DNA from 2 places in the Pseudarthrobacter sp. PH31-O2 genome. Region 2 is predicted to be linked to the other one. Evidence: predicted binding sites of a transcription regulator. Region 2 holds the regulator's gene; the other holds the start of a gene.
What was found. Region 2 encodes LexA, which represses DNA repair genes until DNA is damaged. Its sites were predicted from a motif close to TCGAACANNTGTTCGA; they were not measured.
Positions count from the first base shown of each region.

Region 1 (9,747 bases), on a different contig from region 2:
TACCGGGATAGAGCCGGCTTTGGGCGATGCCGGTGGCCAGATAGTGCGCACGGTAGATGCGGATGGCGTCGTCCAGTTGACCGGCAGGCACCCCGGCGATTTCGGTGAGCGAATGGCTGAGTTTGGGGCCAATCATGGCATCCATTCGGGCTTTACCCGGAATGCGGAGTCCGAGCTCTGTGAGGGCCGCCGCGATTCCGTCCGATATTCCGTGCACCGGATCGACAAGAGTGCCGTCCAGGTCGAAAATCACGGGCACTGTTGTTTGGGTCACCGGCTTAGTTTCTCACGAGTCTCCCGATGCCAGAAACCCGTATGCCCCGAAAGGAATGTATCCGACGCGGCAAGGCCGGCGCTTCGGTGGAAGCACCGGCCCCGGCCGGCTTCAGGCCAGAATGTCGGCCAGGAAGGCTGCGGTATGGCTTTGGGTGGACTTTGCCACCTGTTCCGGTGTTCCGGAAGCTACAATTCGGCCACCGCCGGACCCTCCGTCCGGGCCCAGGTCGACGATCCAGTCAGCGCTTTTAATGACATCGAGGTTGTGCTCGATGGTGATGACGGTGTTGCCCTTGTCCACGAGGCCCTGCAGGACCAGCAGCAGTTTCCGGATGTCCTCGAAGTGCAGCCCTGTGGTCGGTTCGTCAAGGACGTAGATGCTGCGGCCGTTGGAGCGCTTCTGCAGTTCGGCTGCCAGCTTCACCCGCTGGGCCTCGCCGCCGGAGAGTGTCGTCGCGGGCTGCCCCAGCCGGACATAGCCGAGCCCGACGTCGACGAGGGTGCTCAGGTGGCGGGCAATCGGCGAGAACGCCGCGAAGAATTCGGCGCCTTCCTCGATGGGCATGTTCAGTACGTCGGCGATCGTTTTGCCCTTGTAGTGGACTTCCAGGGTTTCGCGGTTGTACCGGGCGCCGTGGCACACCTCGCAGGGTACGTAGACGTCCGGCAGGAAGTTCATTTCGATCTTCAGCGTGCCGTCACCGGAGCAAGCCTCGCAGCGGCCGCCCTTGACGTTGAAGGAGAACCGGCCCGGCAGGTAGCCGCGCACCTTGGCCTCAGTGGTGTCCGCGAAAAGCTTGCGGATATTGTCGAAAACGCCAGTGTAGGTGGCTGGGTTGGACCGCGGTGTGCGGCCGATGGGGCTCTGATCGACGTGGACCACCTTGTCGAGATGCTCGAGGCCCTGGATGGACTTATGCCGTCCGGCCACCTGTTTGGCGCCGTTGAGCTTGTTGGCCAGGACCTTGTACAGGATCTCGTTTACCAGGGTGGACTTGCCGGAGCCGCTGACGCCGGTCACCGCGGTGAACAGACCCAGCGGGAACGTAGCGTCAACGTTCAGGAGGTTGTGCTCCTTGGCGCCGACGACCTTAAGCTCACGCTTTTTGTCGTACTTTCGCCGCTTTTTCGGGACTTCGATCCGCTTCCGGCCGGAGAGGTAGTCACCGGTGAGTGACTCGGTGTTCTCGAGCAGCCCCTGATAGGAACCGGAGTGCACCACCATGCCGCCGTGCTCGCCGGCGCCGGGTCCGATATCGACCACCCAGTCGGCCTCCTGGATGGTGTCCTCGTCGTGTTCGACCACAATCAGGGTGTTGCCGAGGTCCCGCAGCCGGGTGAGTGTCTCGATCAGGCGCCGGTTATCCCGCTGGTGCAGGCCGATGGAAGGCTCGTCCAGGACGTAAAGGACACCCACCAGGCCGGAACCGATCTGGGTGGCCAGCCGGATCCGCTGGGCTTCGCCGCCGGAGAGAGTGCCGGACGCCCGCTCCAGGTTCAAATACTCCAGGCCGACGTCGAGCAGGAAGGTGAGCCGGGCCTGGATCTCCTTAAGGACTTGGTTGGCAATCTGGGCCTCCCGTCCGGTCAGCACCAGGTTGTCCAGGAAATGGGCGCAGTCGCGCATTGGCAACGCGGCGACCGCGGCAATGGACTTGCCGTTGATCAGCACCGAGAGCGAGGCCGGGTTCAGGCGTGCACCGTTGCAGGCCGGGCACGGAATCTGCCGCATGTACTCCTCGTAACGGTCCCGGGCCTTGTCCGAGTCCGTTTCGAGGTGCTTGCGGTGGACGTACTGGATGACGCCTTCGAAGCCTGTGCTGTATTTGCGTTCCCGGCCGAAACGGTTGCGGTACTGCACCACCACTTTGTGGTCCTTGCCGTGCAGCACGGTCTGGCGGGTGTCCTCGGAGAGCTTGTCCCACGGGGTTTTCATGGAGAAACCCAGTTCCTTGGCGAGTCCGCCGAGCAGCCGGTTCCAGTACTCCGTGGTTGCCGTGCCGAGCGACCACGGAGCGATGGCACCCTCCGCCAGGGACAACTCCCCGTTCGGGATGATCAGTTCCTCATCGACCTCGAGCTTCGTGCCGATGCCGCTGCAGGCCGAGCACGCACCGAAAGGGTTGTTAAAGGAAAAGGAGCGGGGTTCGATCTCATCGATCGCCAGGGGGTGCTCATTTGGGCAGGCGAGGTGTTCGGAGAACGCCCGGACCCGCTCCGGGTCGTCAGCTTCGAGGTCGACGAACTCGGCGAGGATCCTGCCCTCGGCAAGGCCCAAGGCAGTTTCCACCGAGTCCGTGAGGCGCTGGCTGATGCCGTCCTTGACCACAAGGCGATCCACCACCACCTCGATGGTGTGTTTGAACTGTTTGCCCAGCTTGGGCGGGTCGCTGAGTTGGATCAGCGTGTCATCGACCCGGGCACGCGAGTAGCCCTTGGCGGTGAGCTCCTTGAACAATTCGACGAATTCGCCCTTGCGGCCCCGGACAACCGGTGCCAGGACCTGGAAGCGGGTGCCTTCCGGCAGCTCCAGGAGCTGGTCCACGATCTGCTGCGGGGTTTGCTTCGCGACGGGCTCCCCGCAGATGGGGCAGTGTGGGCGGCCAACGCGGGCCCACAGGAGCCGCATGTAGTCGTAGATTTCGGTGATGGTACCCACCGTGGAGCGCGGGTTTTTGCTGGTGGACTTCTGGTCGATGGACACCGCGGGCGAGAGGCCCTCGATGAAGTCGACGTCGGGCTTGTCCACCTGGCCGAGGAACTGCCTGGCGTAGGCGGAGAGGGATTCGACGTAGCGGCGTTGGCCTTCGGCAAAAATAGTGTCGAACGCCAGGGACGACTTGCCCGAGCCGGAGAGGCCGGTAAAAACGATCATGGAGTCGCGGGGCAGGTCCAGGTCCACGTTGCGCAGATTATGCTCGCGCGCGCCTTTGACCACCAGCCGCGACATGTCCGGACGCTTCACCGCGGGGCGCGCATCGTCTGCGCGGCCCGGTTTTGCGGACTCCGTCGGGAGGACTGCGGACTGGGAATCTACGGCTGGATCGTCAGCTACGGCTTTAGGCACGCTACCAATGCTAATCGAAAACTTCTTCGAAGATCCATTTCCGGGGCGCCCCGTGCCGCGAAATCCCGCGCGGCAACTTAGCGCCGGTCCTAGGAGCGGTCGTACGCGGCGGCGAGCAGCTGCACGGCCTCGGCGAAGCTGGCGCCCTGGGCTTTCGCGGCATCGGCGAACCCGGCAGCCACAGCGGAGAGCGAGCTCCAGGCTTCGTCCCGTGCGCACATCACAGTGCCGTTTCGGCCCCGGGTGACCACAACGCCGGCGGCCTCGAGTTCCTTGTAGGCGCGGGCCACGGTATGGGGTGCGACCCCCAGCTCGCCGGCAAGGCTGCGGACGGCAGGGAGCTTGGTCCCGGGCGCCAGCGCGCCGTTGTCGGCCCGTTCAATAATGTTGAGCCGGAGCTGATCAAACAACGGGACCGTGCTGCCGGGGTTGGGCCGCCAGGCACCGGGAAACGGGACCGTCGATGCGTCCGTGGGGGTCACTGTCCGGGCTCCCGGCCGGAGGTGGCCTGTTCGCGGCGGGCGAACTGTGCCTTATACAGTTTCAGGTACATCCCACCCCTGGAGATGAGTTGGCGGTGGGTTCCTTGTTCAACGATCCGTCCTTGATCCATGACCAGAATTAGATCAGCGTCGCGCACGGTGGACAAGCGGTGGGCAATCACGAAGCTGGTGCGTCCCTGCCTGAGGCCGCGCATCGCCCGGCGGATCTGGACTTCGGTGCGGCTATCCACCGAGCTGGTCGCCTCGTCCAGGACCAGGATGCTGCGCCCGGCGAGTTGCGCACGGGCAATCGAAATCAGCTGGCGCTGTCCGCGGCTGAGCGAGTCTCCGTCGTTGCCGAGCATCGTGTCGTACCCCTCAGGCAGCGCCCGGACGAACTGGTCAACATGGCTGGCCTGAGCAGCGGCAATCACTGCGGCATCGCCCGCGCCGGGGCGGCCGTATTCGATGTTCTCCCGGATGCTGCCGGTGAAGAGCCAGGAGTCCTGCAACACGGTCCCGAACCTGGCCCGCAGTTCGTCGCGTGTCAGTTCCGCGATATCCGTGCCGTCGACAGTAATCCGGCCCGAATCGAGTTCGTTGAAGCGCATAAGCAGGTTCACAACAGTGGTCTTGCCGGCTCCGGTATGGCCAACAATTGCCACGGTCTGGCCGGGTTCCACGGTAAAACTCAGATCCTGGACCACCGGTGAACCGGGCCGGTAACCGAACGTCACACGCTCAAACGTGACCCGGCCCGCGGCATGGGGCGGCGCAATTCCGGCCCCGTGCCGGCCCGGGTCCGGGTCCGGCGGGATCTCCGGTGCATCCAGGAGGTCAAAGACCCGCCCGGCCGAGACCAGGCAGGACTGCAGCAGGGTCAGCATGCCGCCAATCTGCCCCATCGGTTGGCTGAAGAGCCTGCTGAATTGGATGAAGGCCTGAAGGCCGCCAATCGTCATGGCCCCGGACAGCACCTGAAGCGCCCCGACGACGGCGACGGCGATGTAGTTGAGGTTGGAAACCAGGACCATCAGCGGCTGAACGACGCCGGACACGTACTGGGCGCGTGCGCCCGCGCGGCACAATCGGTCGTTGGCGTCCCTGAAACTGGACGCAGCTGCCTCCTGCCGGCCGAAGGCCTTGATCACCTCATGTCCGGTGAATAGCTCCTCGAGTTGTGCGTGCAGCTCCCCGGTGCTGCCCCATTGCTCAGTGAAATGGCCCTGTGACTTCCGGGCCACCAGGACGGTGATGAGGGTCGACACCGGGACGGACACCAGCGCGATCACTGCCAGCACCGGGGAGATCCACAGCATCATGCCCAGCGCCCCGGAGAGCATCAACAGCGACATAATGAGCTGGTTGAGCAGCTGGTTGAGCGCCTGGGCAATGTTGTCGACGTCGTTGGTGGCTCGGCTCAGAACGTCGCCACGGTGCTGCTCGTCGAAGTGGCCCGACGGCAGGACGTGCAGTTTGACCTCCACCGACGCACGCAGCCCGCTGCTGAGTCGCTGCGCGGCAACGGCCGTCAGGGTGCCCTGGATCCAACTGAAGGCCGAGGCCCCCAGATACATCAGCGAGACCTCCGCCAGCAGGGCAGCCAGCTGATCCTGGTCGAAGGTTCCGCCGGTGACGCCAGCAACAACGACGTCGGTGGCGTCGCCGAGGACTTTGGGCGCCAGCACGTTGAGCACCACAAATGCGCAGGTGGCAGCGAGGACGCCTGCCATCAGCAACCTCGACGGGCGCAGCAGCCCGAGTAGCCGCCCTGCCGTGCGCCAGCGAAGCCGGCCGGCGCCCGGGGTCGTTCCGGGAGGCGCTGACGGGAGGGCAGCGCGCCGGCCGTCCGGTTGTGTGTCCAGCACGGGTTGCTCTGTGGTCCCGCCGGCGGCGGGAGTGCCGGTCCCGGCGTCGGGGGGCGGCTCCGGCTTCACGGGGTCTCCTCAAGCACCAGCTGGGAGGCTGCGATCTCCTGGTAGCTGGGCGAGGACTCCATCAGCTGCTGATGTGTTCCCTGTGCCACGAGCCGGCCGTCCTCGAGGACAAGGATCAGCCCTGCGTCCTCGATCGTGGCAACACGTTCGGCCACGATCAGGACAGTGGCCGAATGCAGCAGCGGCGCCATCGCCTGTCGGAGCCGGGTGTCCGTACCGTAGTCCAACGCCGAGAAACTGTCATCAAACACGTACACCGCCGAACGCCGGAGCAGAGCCCGGGCGATGCAAAGCCGCTGCCGCTGGCCGCCGGAAAAATTCGTTCCGCCCTCCGTCACCGGTGCCTGCAGCCCCTGCGGCAGCCGCCGGACAAAAGCACCGGCCTGCGCATTCCCCAGTACCTGCCAGAGTTCCTCGTCCGTGGCTGCCGGCGCGGCCATTCTCAGGTTCTCGGCAAGCGTCCCGGAGAACAGGTAGGAGTGCTGGGGAACGAAGGCTATCAGGCTGCGCAGCGTCGCCAGGGACAGCCCGCGGACTTCGGATCCGCCGATGCTGATCGTCCCGGCGGTGGCATCCAGGAACCTTGGCAGCAGGTTCAGCAGGGTGCTCTTACCGCTGCCGGTGGCGCCGATGACCGCCGTGACGGTTCCGGGAAGGGCTGTGAAGCTGACACCGTCAAGGACGGGGACCTCAGCCCCCGGGTATGCGAAGGAGACGTTTCGGAACTCCACGGTGTTGCCCACCGGCGCGGCTCCCGCCGGGCCGTCCGTGATCGCTGGCACCGTGTCGAGGACAGCCTGGATTCGTTCGGCGCAGGCAGCCGCGCGGGGAGCAGTCATCACAACGTACATCGCCATCATGATCGCGATCAGGATCTGCAGGATGTAGGCGATGAAGGCCGTCACGGCTCCCAGCCGCATTTCGCCGGACTGGATGCGGTGCCCGCCGAACCAAACCACACCAACGGAGGAGAGATTCACCACGAGCATTATCAGCGGCATCATCCCGGCGACCAGCAACGCGGAGCTCAGGTTGTTCCGGGTCAACTCCTTGTTTGCCCCTTCGAAGCGCCGGATCTCATGCGCCTGCCTGACGAATCCGCGGATAACGCTGGCGCCGATGATCTGCTCGCGCAGCACCCGGCCGATCCGGTCGATGAGCTCCTGGCCCTGCCGGTAGAGCGGAACGAGGCGGCGCACGATCAGGACCATAATGACCACAAGCACCGGAATCACCGCGACGACGATGCCGGAGAGTGCAATGTCCTGGTGGACGGCGAGCACCATGCCGCCGATGAAAATGGCCGGTGCCGCGATCAGCATCGTGAACACAAGAACCATGAGGTTTTGCACCTGTGCGACGTCGTTTGTGGCCCGGGTCACGAGGCTGGCGGCCCCGAACTCGCCGATTTCCTGCGAGGACAGGGATTGTACTTTTACAAACAGCTCTTCCCGCAGTTTCCGGCCAAGTTCCATAGCCGTGACAGCGCCCAGGTAGCCGGCGCCGATGGCAGCTACCACCTGGACGCCGGCAATCGCCGCCATCCAGGACCCTAACCGCAGGATCTCCGGGACATTTCCGCGGACGATTCCGTTGTCGATAATGGCGGCGTTCAGGGTAGGAAGGAGGAGGCTGGCAGTCGTCTGCACGAGCTGCAGGGCCACAATTGCCAAGACGGAACCTTTATGGGCTCCCAGAATGCGTCGTGTCAGGCCAATAAGCACCGAACCTCCATCGCTAGCTCGGGGCGCCGATCGGGATATTTCAAGGCAGCTGCCCCCTGGCCGCCCCGCCATTGTAACCACGCTCACACTGTGCTCGAGTGTAACCCGGTGCCCGGCTGCCCGATGGGCCGCCCGCCAGGGCCGGTCATCCCGGGGTGCGGGCCACAGCGAAAATCCGGCGAAACCCGAACACTGTGCCGTGCGGGCCGGCAGGATAGGCCCGGGCCAGCAGTGCGGAGTAGTCGGCTTCGAAAGCACGGGCATCGGCGGCGGACAGTGCGGCCAGGACGGGCCGCAGCCCGGTCCCGCGCACCCATTCGAGCACCGGGTCCGGGCCGGGAAGGAGCTGCAGGTAAGTGGTCTCCCACACGTCCGCCGCACAGCCGGCGTCGAGCATGATGTTCAGGTATTCTTCCGGGCGGCCCACTGCGTCCGCGTGGCGCAGCACACCGGCGAGCCGGCCCGACCATGTCACCGATTCCGCCAGGCCGCGCATCAGCGTGTGCGAAGGCGAGCGGAAATTCCCGGGCACCTGCAGCGCGAACCAGGCGCCGGGCTTGAGCGCGGCGAGCCAGCGGGCCAGCAGGTCCCGGTGGTCCGGAACCCATTGCAGCGCGGCGTTGGTCACCACCACGTCGGTGTCATCGGAAGGCATCCAGCCGGCAATGTCCGCGTGGCTGAAAGAGAGATTCGGCAGCGGCTCCGCAGCGGAATCGGACCGGGCCAGCATCTCCGCAGAGGAGTCCAGGCCGGTCACCTGCGCCATAGGCCAGCGCCGGGCGAGGGCGGCGGTCAGGGCCCCGGAGCCGCAGCCGAGGTCAACGACGTTCCGGGGTGCATCCGCATGGATCCGGGCAGTCAGGTCAAAGTACGGCCGGTCACGGTACTCCCCGAACTTCGCGTACTTGGCGGGATCCCATTTCACTGCGTTCCTCCAGACACCGGCAACGACGCGCCGTGCGAAGCCTAACCCCGGCCCGGGCAGCAGCCCAAGAGGTGTCCGGCCCGGCTGCGCGGCGCCGGACACTAAGCTGGGAGGCAATGAAACTCGTTGATCAGCTCCCCGCCCCGGCCGCCCGGGTCCCAGGCCGGACCGGCCTTGACCCGGACGAGCTTTACACCCGCTTTGTCGAGTGGACCGAAACCCGCGGGCTGGCCCTGTACACCGCTCAGGACGAAGCCGTGATGGAGCTTGCCTCCGGCGCCAACGTGATCCTGGCAACCCCCACCGGATCCGGAAAGTCCCTCGTCGCGATCGCGGTTCACTTCCAGGCCATGGCCCGCGGCCAGCGCAGCTACTACACGGCCCCGATCAAGGCCTTGGTCTCGGAGAAGTTCTTCGCACTGTGCGATATTTTCGGCGCCGAGAATGTCGGTATGATCACCGGCGACTCCGGCGTTAACCAGGACGCCCCCATTATTTGCTGCACGGCGGAGATCCTGGCCAACATCGCCCTCCGCGAAGGGGCCGACGCCGAGCTCGGCGCCGTGATCATGGACGAGTTCCACTTTTACTCCGACCCGCAGCGCGGCTGGGCCTGGCAAGTCCCGCTGCTGGAACTCCCCCAGGCGCAGTTCCTGTTGATGTCCGCCACGCTTGGCGACGTTAGCCGCTTCGAAGCCGGAATCACCGCGCTGACCGGACGCCCGACGACGACCGTCAGCTCGGTGGAGCGGCCCATCCCGCTGCACTATTACTACGAGCAGACACCTGTACACGAGACGCTCGAAGAACTCCTTGCCACTAAGCAGGTGCCCGTATATGTGGTGCACTTCAGCCAGGTGGAGGCGATCGACCGGGCCCAGAACCTGATGAGCGTCAACGTCTGCAGCCGCGAGGAAAAGGACAAAATCGCCGAGCTGATCGCCGGCTTCCGCTTTGCCGCCGGCTTCGGCAAGACCCTCAACCGGCTGGTCCGGCACGGGATCGGCGTCCATCACGCCGGTATGCTGCCCAAGTACCGCCGGCTGGTGGAGCAGCTCGCGCAGGCCGGGCTGCTTAAGGTCATCTGCGGCACCGACACGCTCGGCGTTGGCATCAACGTCCCCATCCGCACCGTGCTGCTGACCGCGCTGAGCAAGTACGACGGCGTCCGAACCCGGCTGCTGAATTCCCGGGAATTCCACCAGATCGCCGGCCGCGCCGGGCGGGCCGGTTACGACACGGCGGGGACCGTGGTGGTCCAGGCGCCCGAGCATGTCACGGAGAACGTCAAGGCCATGGCCAAAGCCACGGCCAAGTTCGGGGACGATCAAAAGAA
Region 1 is NZ_JASIST010000001.1:802,992-812,738, forward strand. It holds gene QMG72_RS03650 (HAD hydrolase-like protein) at 1-274, opposite strand, end outside; gene uvrA (excinuclease ABC subunit UvrA) at 386-3,226, opposite strand; gene QMG72_RS03660 (GntR family transcriptional regulator) at 3,433-3,825, opposite strand; gene QMG72_RS03665 (ABC transporter ATP-binding protein) at 3,822-5,558, opposite strand; gene QMG72_RS03670 (ABC transporter ATP-binding protein) at 5,759-7,486, opposite strand; gene QMG72_RS03675 (trans-aconitate 2-methyltransferase) at 7,632-8,411, opposite strand; gene QMG72_RS03680 (DEAD/DEAH box helicase) at 8,528-9,747, shown strand, end outside.
Region 1: a site for LexA is predicted at 3,358-3,373, ahead of uvrA (excinuclease ABC subunit UvrA). Genes of this name have one in related genera too.

Region 2 (9,747 bases):
GTAACGAGCGGCGCGCTCATCCGAGGCTGGACCACCTCGAAGTCCCACTCCTGAACACCGTAGGAGTGCACGAAGTAAAAGCGTTCGCTTTCGACACCTGCGAAGAGCCGGGAGCCAGCCGGAACGGAAACCGTGTTCCAGCCCATGTGCGGTACCACGTCGGCGGGGAGGAGCTCGACCTTCCCCGGCCACTCCCCCATGCCTTCGACTTCGGTGCCGTGCTCGACGCCGGCTTCGAAGAGGACCTGGAGGCCAACGCAGATGGCAAGCACCGGGCGGCCCCCGGCGACGCGCCGGCCGATCATCCGGATGGCGTCCACGGCTTTGAGTTCGCGCATCACCGTTTCAAACGCGCCCACGCCGGGGACCACGAGACCATCGGCGTTGAGCACATCGTCCGGCTTGGAACTGAGGATAACCTCGGCGCCGGCCCGTTCGAGCGCGCGGACGGCAGAACGGATGTTTCCCGATCCGTAGTCGAGCACCGTGACTGTTGGCTTGCCCTCGGGCGACGCTGGCTTCCTGCCGGCATCCGGGTTGGTGATGGCGCCGTCCTTCAGCACTTTGCCGGTCACAGGGCACCCTTGGTCGAAGGGATGCCTTCGACGCGCGGATCAGGCTCAATGGCCGCACGCAGGGCCCGGGCAAAGGCTTTGAACTGGGCTTCAACGATGTGGTGCGGATCCCGGCCTGCGGTGACGTTCATGTGCAGGCAGATCCCTGCGTGCAGGGTGATCGCTTCGAACACATGGCGGGTCAGGGAACCGGTGAAGTGTCCACCGATCAGGTGGTATTCCTGGCCGGCAGGCTCGCCGCCGTGGACGAGGTACGGGCGGCCGGAAACATCCACCACGGCGTGCGCAAGCGCCTCGTCGAGGGGGACGGTTGCTTCGCCGAAGCGCCGGATCCCGGCTTTGTTGCCGAGGGCGGTGCGCAGGACCTCGCCGAAGGTGATGGCGACGTCCTCGACCGTGTGGTGGACGTCGATGTGTGTGTCCCCGGTGGCCTTGACTGTTATGTCGATCAGGGAGTGCTTGCTCAACGCCGTCAGCATGTGGTCATAAAACGGGACCGAGGTGCTGATGTCCGAGACGCCGGTTCCGTCCAGGTTGATCTCGACAAGTACGGAAGATTCGCTGGTGGTCCGTTCCATGCGTGCGGTCCGGCCCTCGGTAGCGGTTGATCCGGGGATGCTCATGTGGGTGTCCTTTGGATGACGACGGTGCCCGGTATGCAGGCAGTGTGGATGTCCGGTGTTAAGTCTAGGCGGGCGGCGCTGCGCGGCCGGCCAGGAGTCGCTCGAGGGCTTCGAGGAAGGCTGTGGTTTCCGTCTCAGTGCCCGCAGTGACCCGCAGATGCCCGGGAATGCCAACGTCCCGAATGAGCACACCCGCGTCCAGCAGCCCCTGCCAGACCTCGTGCGGACTGTCGAGACCGCCAAAAAAGACGTAGTTCGAATCAGAGGCAGCAGGCTTGAGGCCCATACGCTGCAACTCGGCAACTATCCTGTCCCGCTGCCGCTTGATGTCCTCAACATCTGCCATCAGGGCGACCCGGTGCCGCAGGGCGGCCAAGGCTGTTGCCTGGGTGATCGCCGAAAGGTGGTACGGAAGCCGCACCAGCCGCAGGGCATCGGTGACCTCCGGCGCGGCCGCCATGTAGCCAACGCGGGCACCGGCCAGGGCAAAAGCCTTGCTCATGGTGCGCGAGACGATCAGGCGCTCCCGCCCGGGCAGGAGGGTGAGGGCGCTCGGTGTGCCGTCGTGGGCGAACTCGTGGTAGGCCTCGTCGACGATCACTATCGTCTGGCTGGCTTCGCCGGCCTCGTAAACGGCCTCCACCACGTCCAGGCCCAGCCCCGTGCCGGTGGGGTTGTTCGGGGAACACAGGAAGACGATATTCGGCTGCAGTTCCCGGACCTGACGGGCGGCCGAGCCGGCGCTCAGGCCGTAGTCCCCGGCGCGGACTCCCGTGATGTATCCGGTGTCCGTTCCGGCGGCCAGCAGCGGATACATGGAGTACGTGGGAGGGAAACCAAGGGCAGTGCGCCCCGGACCGCCGAAGGCCTGGAGGATCTGCTGCAGCACCTCGTTGGAACCGTTTGCCGCCCAGATGTTCTCCGCACCCAGCCCGTGGCCCAAATATTCCGCAAGGGCTTCGCGCAGATCCGTAAACTCGCGGTCCGGATAGCGGTTCAGGCCAGCGGCAGCAACGGTAACCGCCTCCGAGATCGCGGCCAGCACATCGGCCGGGACACCGTGGGTGTTTTCATTGACGTTCAGCAGGATGGGAACGTCAAGCTGCGGCGCACCGTAGGGCGTCAGTCCGCGAAGATTGGTCCGGAGGGGAAGTCGGTTCAGGCGCTCTAACTGGTCAGTCACCTCACTAGTTTAAGTGAGATCGCCGCGGGCCCGGAAACTGTGACACCTGACCGACCGCTCAACGGCCCTACGTGGACGGAATGAAAAGGGCCTGGCCCGGCACCACGCGTGCGGCTCCGAGGTTGTTCAGCTCGATGATGTCGGCAACGACGTCGCGGGGGTCGCGGCCGGGCACCACGGCGGCGGCAATGGCCCAGAGCGACTCCCCCGGCTGCACCGTCACGGTGACAGTTGGTGTGGGTGACAACTCACCGGTGGACTCTGCCGCTTTGGCGGGCGCGTTGAGGAAGCCGCTCAGGGTCAAAATCAGTGCGGCCAGCAGCATCAGCGGCACGCCGATAAAAACAAGGCGCCCCCGGCGGGTGAGCTTCAGCGGCGCCTGCCGGGCGCGCGGCCCGCGGACAGCGGCGAGCTGCCGGCTGCCGGGGCTGTCCTGCACGGCAGGGGCGGACCCGCCGCCGGGTGCGCCGGCGTCGGGCCGGCCGTAGTTGCCGAATGCGTCGCGGCCGAAAGTGTCGTGAAACGCGCTTGATGCTGACATGAACTGAGCCCTTCCTGGACCATACTGTGCCGCCCGGCGCACTCCACATACGTGCCGCCAACCGGCCTAACTTTCGAACAAACAACCGAACGCCATGCCCTGCACGGGCAACTAAGTAATAGAACACATGTTCGAATCTTGCTAGTTCTGTTTTAGCACTTATGAACGAACATTGTCGAGACTCGCTAGAACAAATGTTTGAAAAAGCGGTGTGGCTGGCCTAGGTTTGACTCAAAGAACAACCACTTCTGCAGTTGATCAGCAGGGTCTGACATTTCAGGCCGGAAGTTCCCGGCAGCCGCAGCCACGGCAGCCGGGCGGAACGGAAAGGCGTTGGCGAACATGGCAGCACAAGCCACTGGCGGCAGGGCCACCCAGCGGGGCCCGCAGGCGGCCCGGCCACCGAAGAGCCTTACCGTTCGGCAAAAGAAGATTCTGGAAACTATCCAGCGTTCCGTGACGGACAACGGCTACCCGCCGTCAATGCGCGAGATCGGCGACACGGTAGGACTGGCCAGCCTCTCCAGCGTCACCCACCAGCTCGCACAACTGGAAAAGCTGGGTTACCTGCGGCGCGACCCGAAGCGCCCGCGTGCCATGGAAGTGCTGATGCCGCTGACCCTCGATGAGGGAAGCGCAAAGATCCCAGCCGCCAAGGCCGGCGGGCTGCGGACCGTGGGCGGGCTGTCCATGTCCGAGCTGAGCAGTGCCACCGACACCGCCATGGTGCCGCTGGTGGGCCGGATCGCGGCCGGCGGTCCGATCCTGGCTGATCAGGTCGTTGAGGACGTGATGCCGTTGCCCCGCCAGCTGGTGGGCCACGGCGAGCTGTTTATGCTCAAGGTCGCCGGGGATTCCATGATCGATGCAGCCATCTGCGACGGCGACTGGGTGGTGGTGCGCCAGCAGGGTGACGCCGTCAACGGAGACATCGTGGCGGCGCTGCTGGACGACGAGGCCACTGTTAAAACCTTCCGCCAGCGCGACGGCCACACCTGGCTGCTGCCGCAGAACACGCAGTACGAGCCCATCCTCGGCGACCACGCCGTCATTATGGGCAAAGTCGTCTCGGTACTGCGCTCGCTGTAGCCCGCGTTGGTGCCGGCTTGATCCGGCCAGGACCCGGCGGGCCGGTAGCCCGGCCGCGGCCTTATGCCCCCCGGCACGTTCGACCCGGTTCCCTGCCCGCCTTAGGTTCCCTGGCCCCTGATGTTCCCTGCGCCCCTTAGGTTCCCTGGCCCCTGCTGGAGGGCCGGCGGCGGGAATGCCGAGGGTCCGGTGCTGCAGCCCTGGCACGGTTCAAGGAACCGGGCGGGAGCACCAAAGCACTGCAAAACGTCCCGTCAGCGGCCGCTAGCGGGCTGCCCGGATTCCTTCCCAAGCCGTTCCAGGGCAGCCATGGCGACCACGGGATCGGTGGTGGGCCAAAATGGCGGCAACGCCGCCCGGAGGAATCCGCCATAGCGTTCGGTGGACAGCCGTGAATCCAGCACAGCCACCACTCCCCTGTCCGTGGTGGTCCGGATCAGCCGGCCGGCGCCCTGGGCCAGGCGGATGGCGGCGTGGGTCGCGGAAACGCTCATAAAGCCGTTGCCTCCGGCCTGTGCCACGGCGCGGGACCGGGCAGTCATCAGCGGGTCGTCGGGACGCGGAAACGGAATCCGGTCGATCACCACGAGGCGGCAGGAGGCGCCGGGCACGTCGACACCCTGCCACAGGGACATGGTGCCAAAGAGGCAGGTGTCCGGTTCATCGGCGAACTGTTTTACAAGCGCGGTCATGGTCGAGTCGCCCTGGCAGAGGATGCTGACGTCCAGCCGCGGCCGCATCGCCTCGGCTGCGTCCTCGGCGGCGCGGCGGGACGAAAACAGGCACAGCGCCCCGCCGCCGGAGGCGCGGATGAGCTTCTCGAGTTCGTCGAGGGCTTCCGGGGACGTGCCGCGGCCGGGCTTGGGCAGGTGCTTGGCGACGTAGAGAATGCCCTGTTTGGGGTATTCGAAGGGCGAGCCGACGTCGACGCCGGTCCAGCTGGGTGCCCCGGGGCCGACCAGGCCCAGGCCGCCGGCGGCGGGTTCGAACGCGGAGCCGATCGCCAGGGTCGCGGAGGTCAGGATCACAGTGTGGTCCGCGAAGAGGCCCTCACGGAGCCGGCCGGCGACACTGAGCGGAGCGATGTTGACCAGGGCGGGCGCGGACTCTTCGGGCTGGGAGTAGCCCTGCTGCGGGTCAAAGGTGCTGTTGCGGGAAAACCAGACCACTTCACGGTTTTCCCGCGCCGCCAGCAGCCGTTCGCAAAGCTCCAGGATCACCATCAGGCGCGAGCGCGCCAGCTGGCGGCCGCCGTCGGCCGTGTTGGCGCTGTCCCCCTTGGAATCCGAGAGGGCCGCGCGGCACGCGTCCCGCAACTGGTCGACACAGTCCAGCTGTTCACTGTTTAGCCCGTTCGGCATCAGCCCGCCGGGGACGCCCTCAATGGCAAGTTCCAGGTTGGCGGCGGCGTTGTTCAGCGCGTCCACCGTAATGCCGGTGTGCTTCCGGGCCCCGGACGCGGCGGCGTGCACCATCGCGACGGAGAGCTGGCCGGAGACCGCACCGGTCACGCGGTCCTGGAGTTCATGGGCCTCATCAACCACCACAACATCGTATTCCGGCAGCACGGCGAGGCCCTCGAAGGCGCTGACCGCCAGCATGGCGTGGTTGGTGACAACAACGTCGGCGTCCGCGGCGTTCTGGCGGGCGAGTTCGCTGAAGCACTCTGCCGCCAGCGGGCACTTTTGCGCGCCAAGGCACTCCATCGAGGTAACTGAGACCTGCCGCCACGCACGGTCGGTGACCCCTGGCAAAAGCTCGTCCCGGTCTCCCGTCGAGGTGTCCTCGGCCCAGTCGCGGAGCCGGACGACCTCCTTGCCGAGCTGGGAGGACGGGCCGCCCATCGCGGCGGCAAAATGCGGCACGGAGGTATCCTCCCCGAGCGAGAAGAGCTGGCCTTCGGACGGCTCTTCCGAGGGGAAGCCGCCGTCGAGCTTATGCCGGCACACGTAGTTGGACCGTCCCTTGACGAGGGCAATTTTGACCGGCCGGTCCAGCGCCGGGGTAATGGTCTTCAGCAGCCGGGGCAGGTCCCTGCCAACGATCTGGGTCTGCAGGGCAAGGGTGGCGGTGGAGACCAGTGTGGGCTTGTCGCTGACCAGCGAGTGGGCGATCAGCGGGATCAGGTACGCGAGGGATTTGCCGGTGCCCGTGCCGGCCTGGACCAGCAGGTGGTCGCCGCTGTCAATCGCGTGCGCCACCTGCCGGGCCATCTCGTGCTGGCCGTCCCGGCTCTGGCCGCCCATTCCCGCCACGGCGCGGTCGAGCAGTTCGACGACGAATTCCGCACCGGCCTGGGCACCTGTTCGTGCCGGCGGCTTTGCCTCCGGTTCAGTCCCAGCGGGGTCCACTGGGACCGCCGTGGCCGCGTCCTCCGCTGCCCGGGCGGTTCCCGCCTGGTGGTCCGTGTCGGCTTCCGCCCCGGTCACCGCTGCCTCAGTCATTGCTGATGAACGAATCCAGTTCAGCGGCGAAGCCTTCACGCACCATCACCACGGCACGGGTGCCTGCTTCCTCGTGGTCCAAGCTGATGATTTCGGCGTCGGTCTCGTGCAGCTTGCTGAGCAGGTCCCCGCGGTTGTAGGGAATCAAGAGTTCCAGCTTCACGCTGGGGCGCGGGATGCCTTCGCTAATGGCTTTGAGCAATTCCGGGATACCCTCCCCGGTGCGTGCCGACACCACAATGTGGCGTGGTTCGCGCTGCTTAAGCCGTTCGATCACAAAGGGGTCGGCGGCGTCGGCCTTGTTCAGGACGATGATTTCCGGCACCTTGCGGGCGTCGACTTCGCTGAAGACGGCCCGGACGGCCGCGATCTGGCCTTCCGGATCCGGGTGCGAGACATCGACGATATGCAGGATCAGATCCGCGTCCGCGACTTCCTCAAGGGTGGAGCGGAATGCCTCCACGAGCTGGGTGGGCAGCGAACGGACGAAGCCGACGGTATCTGCCAGGGTGTAGCCCAGTCCGTCCGAGGTTTCGGCTTTGCGCACCGTCGGATCCAGCGTGGCGAACAGGGCGTTCTCCACCAGGACTCCGGCGTCGGTCAGGCGGTTCAGCAACGAGGACTTGCCGGCATTGGTGTACCCGGCGATCGCTACCGACGGCACGGAATTGCGACGGCGGTTGGCCCGTTTGGTTTCCCGCGCCGGCTTCATTGCAGCGATTTCACGGCGCAGCTTGGCCATCCGGGTACGGATCCGGCGGCGGTCCAGTTCAATCTTGGTTTCACCGGGACCACGCGAACCCATGCCGGCGCCGGCGCCGCCTACCTGGCCACCGGCCTGGCGTGACATCGAGTCGCCCCAGCCGCGCAGCCGTGGAAGCAGGTATTCGAGCTGTGCGAGTTCCACCTGGGCTTTACCCTCGCGGCTCTTGGCGTGCTGGGCAAAGATGTCCAGGATCAGGGCCGTCCGGTCGATGACCTTGACCTTAACGATGTCCTCCAGGCTGCGGCGCTGCGAGGGTGCCAGTTCGGCGTCGACGACGACGGTATCCGCGCCGGTGGACATCACTATGTCCTTGAGCTCCTGGGCCTTACCGGAGCCGAGGAAGGTACCGGGATCGGGTTTGGTGCGGCGCTGGACGATCCCGTCGAGGACCTCCGAACCGGCGGTCTCGGCCAGTGCGGCGAGTTCGCGGAGCGAATTCTCGGCATCCGCGAGGGTCCCTTCGGTCCAGAGCCCGGCCAAGACGACGCGCTCAAGTCGAAGTTGGCGGTATTCGACTTCGGTGACGTCTTCAAGCTCGGTGGAGAGCCCGGCGGTCCGGCGCAGTGCGTGGCGTTCCTCGAGGTCCTGTTGGTCGCCGTCGTAGCTGCTGTGCTCTTCGCCCCGCCGGGAAATGGCCTGCGCCTTGCCAAGCACCGAGGCGGGCGCACCGGCAGTCTGGGCTGGCTCCCGGGCAGGGGTGTCCTTGGCGAGGATCCGGTCGATGACAGCCTGGATTTCCGCAGGACTCATGTCCTGGGCTGCTGAATCGGGTCCGGTGTTGGGCTGACTGGTCATGGTCTCCTTTAGAGGTTTGGCAGTTTCAGAATAGTGCCGATCGGTGCTGCGTGGGGCGGTATTCGCGCTGGGCTGACGACTATTGGTCAAACGGGACTCCTGGGTTGCCTGAGGCAACGGCGCTTCGGGCATGGTGGGCTCCTCATCGGAGCGGCGGGAAAGGGAACAGGCACGGTTGGCGCCTTGAGGAGGAAGAGACGCTCCGCAGGCCGCGCCGCAACAAGCACTGCCAATCTCCAAGTGGGACGGGCGCCAGCGGTGGGTCCATGTCGGGAGCATCGTGGGTGGCGCGCTGGGCGGAAGGTGACTACCTGCGTCGCTGCGGGGACGGGATTTAACCCGGGCCGGCTACTTGAAGTTCAAGAACATGCTTTTAAGCCTAGCAGACGGCGAAGTTCCCCCGGACCGGACGCACTGGCCCCCGCCCGGCGGCGCACCTGGCTCCTGCCGGTTTCCCATCCGCGCAGGCAGGCAACTATTCTGGCAGGTTATGGAGTCTGCACACTATTTCACCGCCCAGCCGGCCGGGCCGTTCACCCGCAAGCCACTCACCGTGGAACTGGCCGGGGCAACCCGGCAATTGCAGACGTCCTCGGGCATCTTCAGCCCGGACGGTGTCGACAAAGGCACTGCCGTGCTGCTGGCCGAGGCCCCGGCGCCGGCGCCGCAGGGGACATTGCTGGACATCGGTTGCGGCTGGGGCGCGATCGCACTGACCATGGCCCTGCGGGCACCCCACTCACACGTCTACGCCGTCGACGTCAACGAACGCTGCGTGACCCTGAGCAACGAAAACGCGGCGCTGCTGGGACTGAAGAATGTCACGGCCAGCACGCCCGACGCCGTCGACCCTGAACTTCGCTTTGACACCATCTGGTCCAACCCGCCGATCCGGATCGGCAAGGACGAGCTGCACGCACTCCTGCTCCGGTGGCTGCCGCGGTTGGTTCCGGGCGGCTCAGCTTGGCTGGTAGTGCAAAAGAACCTCGGTGCCGATTCCCTTCAGCGCTGGCTCGCAGCGGAGCTGGACAGCAGCTTCACCGTGACCCGGGAGAGCACGTCGAAGTCGTTTCGGATCCTTCGGGTCAGGAAAGCGTCCCACTAGCGACGATCACGGCGGGGCCGCTGAGTTCGACATGCTCGTGCCCCTCCGCGCCGAGGAAGAACTTCACGCCGACCACACCACCGGGGACGTGGACGTTCCAGGCGTCCGGGGCACCCTGGCCGGCCCAGTGGCGGATCGCGACGGCCGCGGCGCAGGCGCCGGTGCCGCACGACTGGGTTTCCCCGACTCCGCGTTCATATACGCGCATCGTGATGGTACCGACGCCCTCGTGGACCAGCGGCTCGGCGGGAACCACGAATTCGACGTTGGTGCCGTGCGGCGGTGCAGGGTCAACGTGGGGTGCGGTAAAGAGCTGCGTGCCATCCAGTTCAGCGGCTTCTGCCAACGCCACAACCGTATGCGGATTGCCCATGCTGACGGAGAGCGCCGGCCGTGCCACTTCCAACCCGGCGGCGCTGACCAGCGAATCCATGGACCGGGCGGTGGCCTCGCCCGGGAAAATGAATTCCCAGGGGCCCATGTCCACTGCGTAGCCGGACGCGGTGCGAACGACTGTTTTGGCGCCGCCCCGGGTGCCGATGGTCGTTGCTTCGCCGGCCGGAAGCTCAATCAGGCCTTCACTGACCAGGAAGTGGACAAAGACGCGGACACCGTTGCCGCACATC
Region 2 is NZ_JASIST010000002.1:429,008-438,754, reverse strand. It holds gene hisH (imidazole glycerol phosphate synthase subunit HisH) at 1-575, opposite strand, end outside; gene hisB (imidazoleglycerol-phosphate dehydratase HisB) at 572-1,198, opposite strand; gene QMG72_RS05860 (histidinol-phosphate transaminase) at 1,263-2,381, opposite strand; gene QMG72_RS17745 (LysM peptidoglycan-binding domain-containing protein) at 2,449-2,922, opposite strand; gene lexA (transcriptional repressor LexA) at 3,265-4,011, shown strand; gene QMG72_RS05845 (ATP-dependent DNA helicase) at 4,266-6,455, opposite strand; gene hflX (GTPase HflX) at 6,448-8,016, opposite strand; gene QMG72_RS05835 (class I SAM-dependent methyltransferase) at 8,507-9,121, shown strand; gene dapF (diaminopimelate epimerase) at 9,102-9,747, opposite strand, start outside.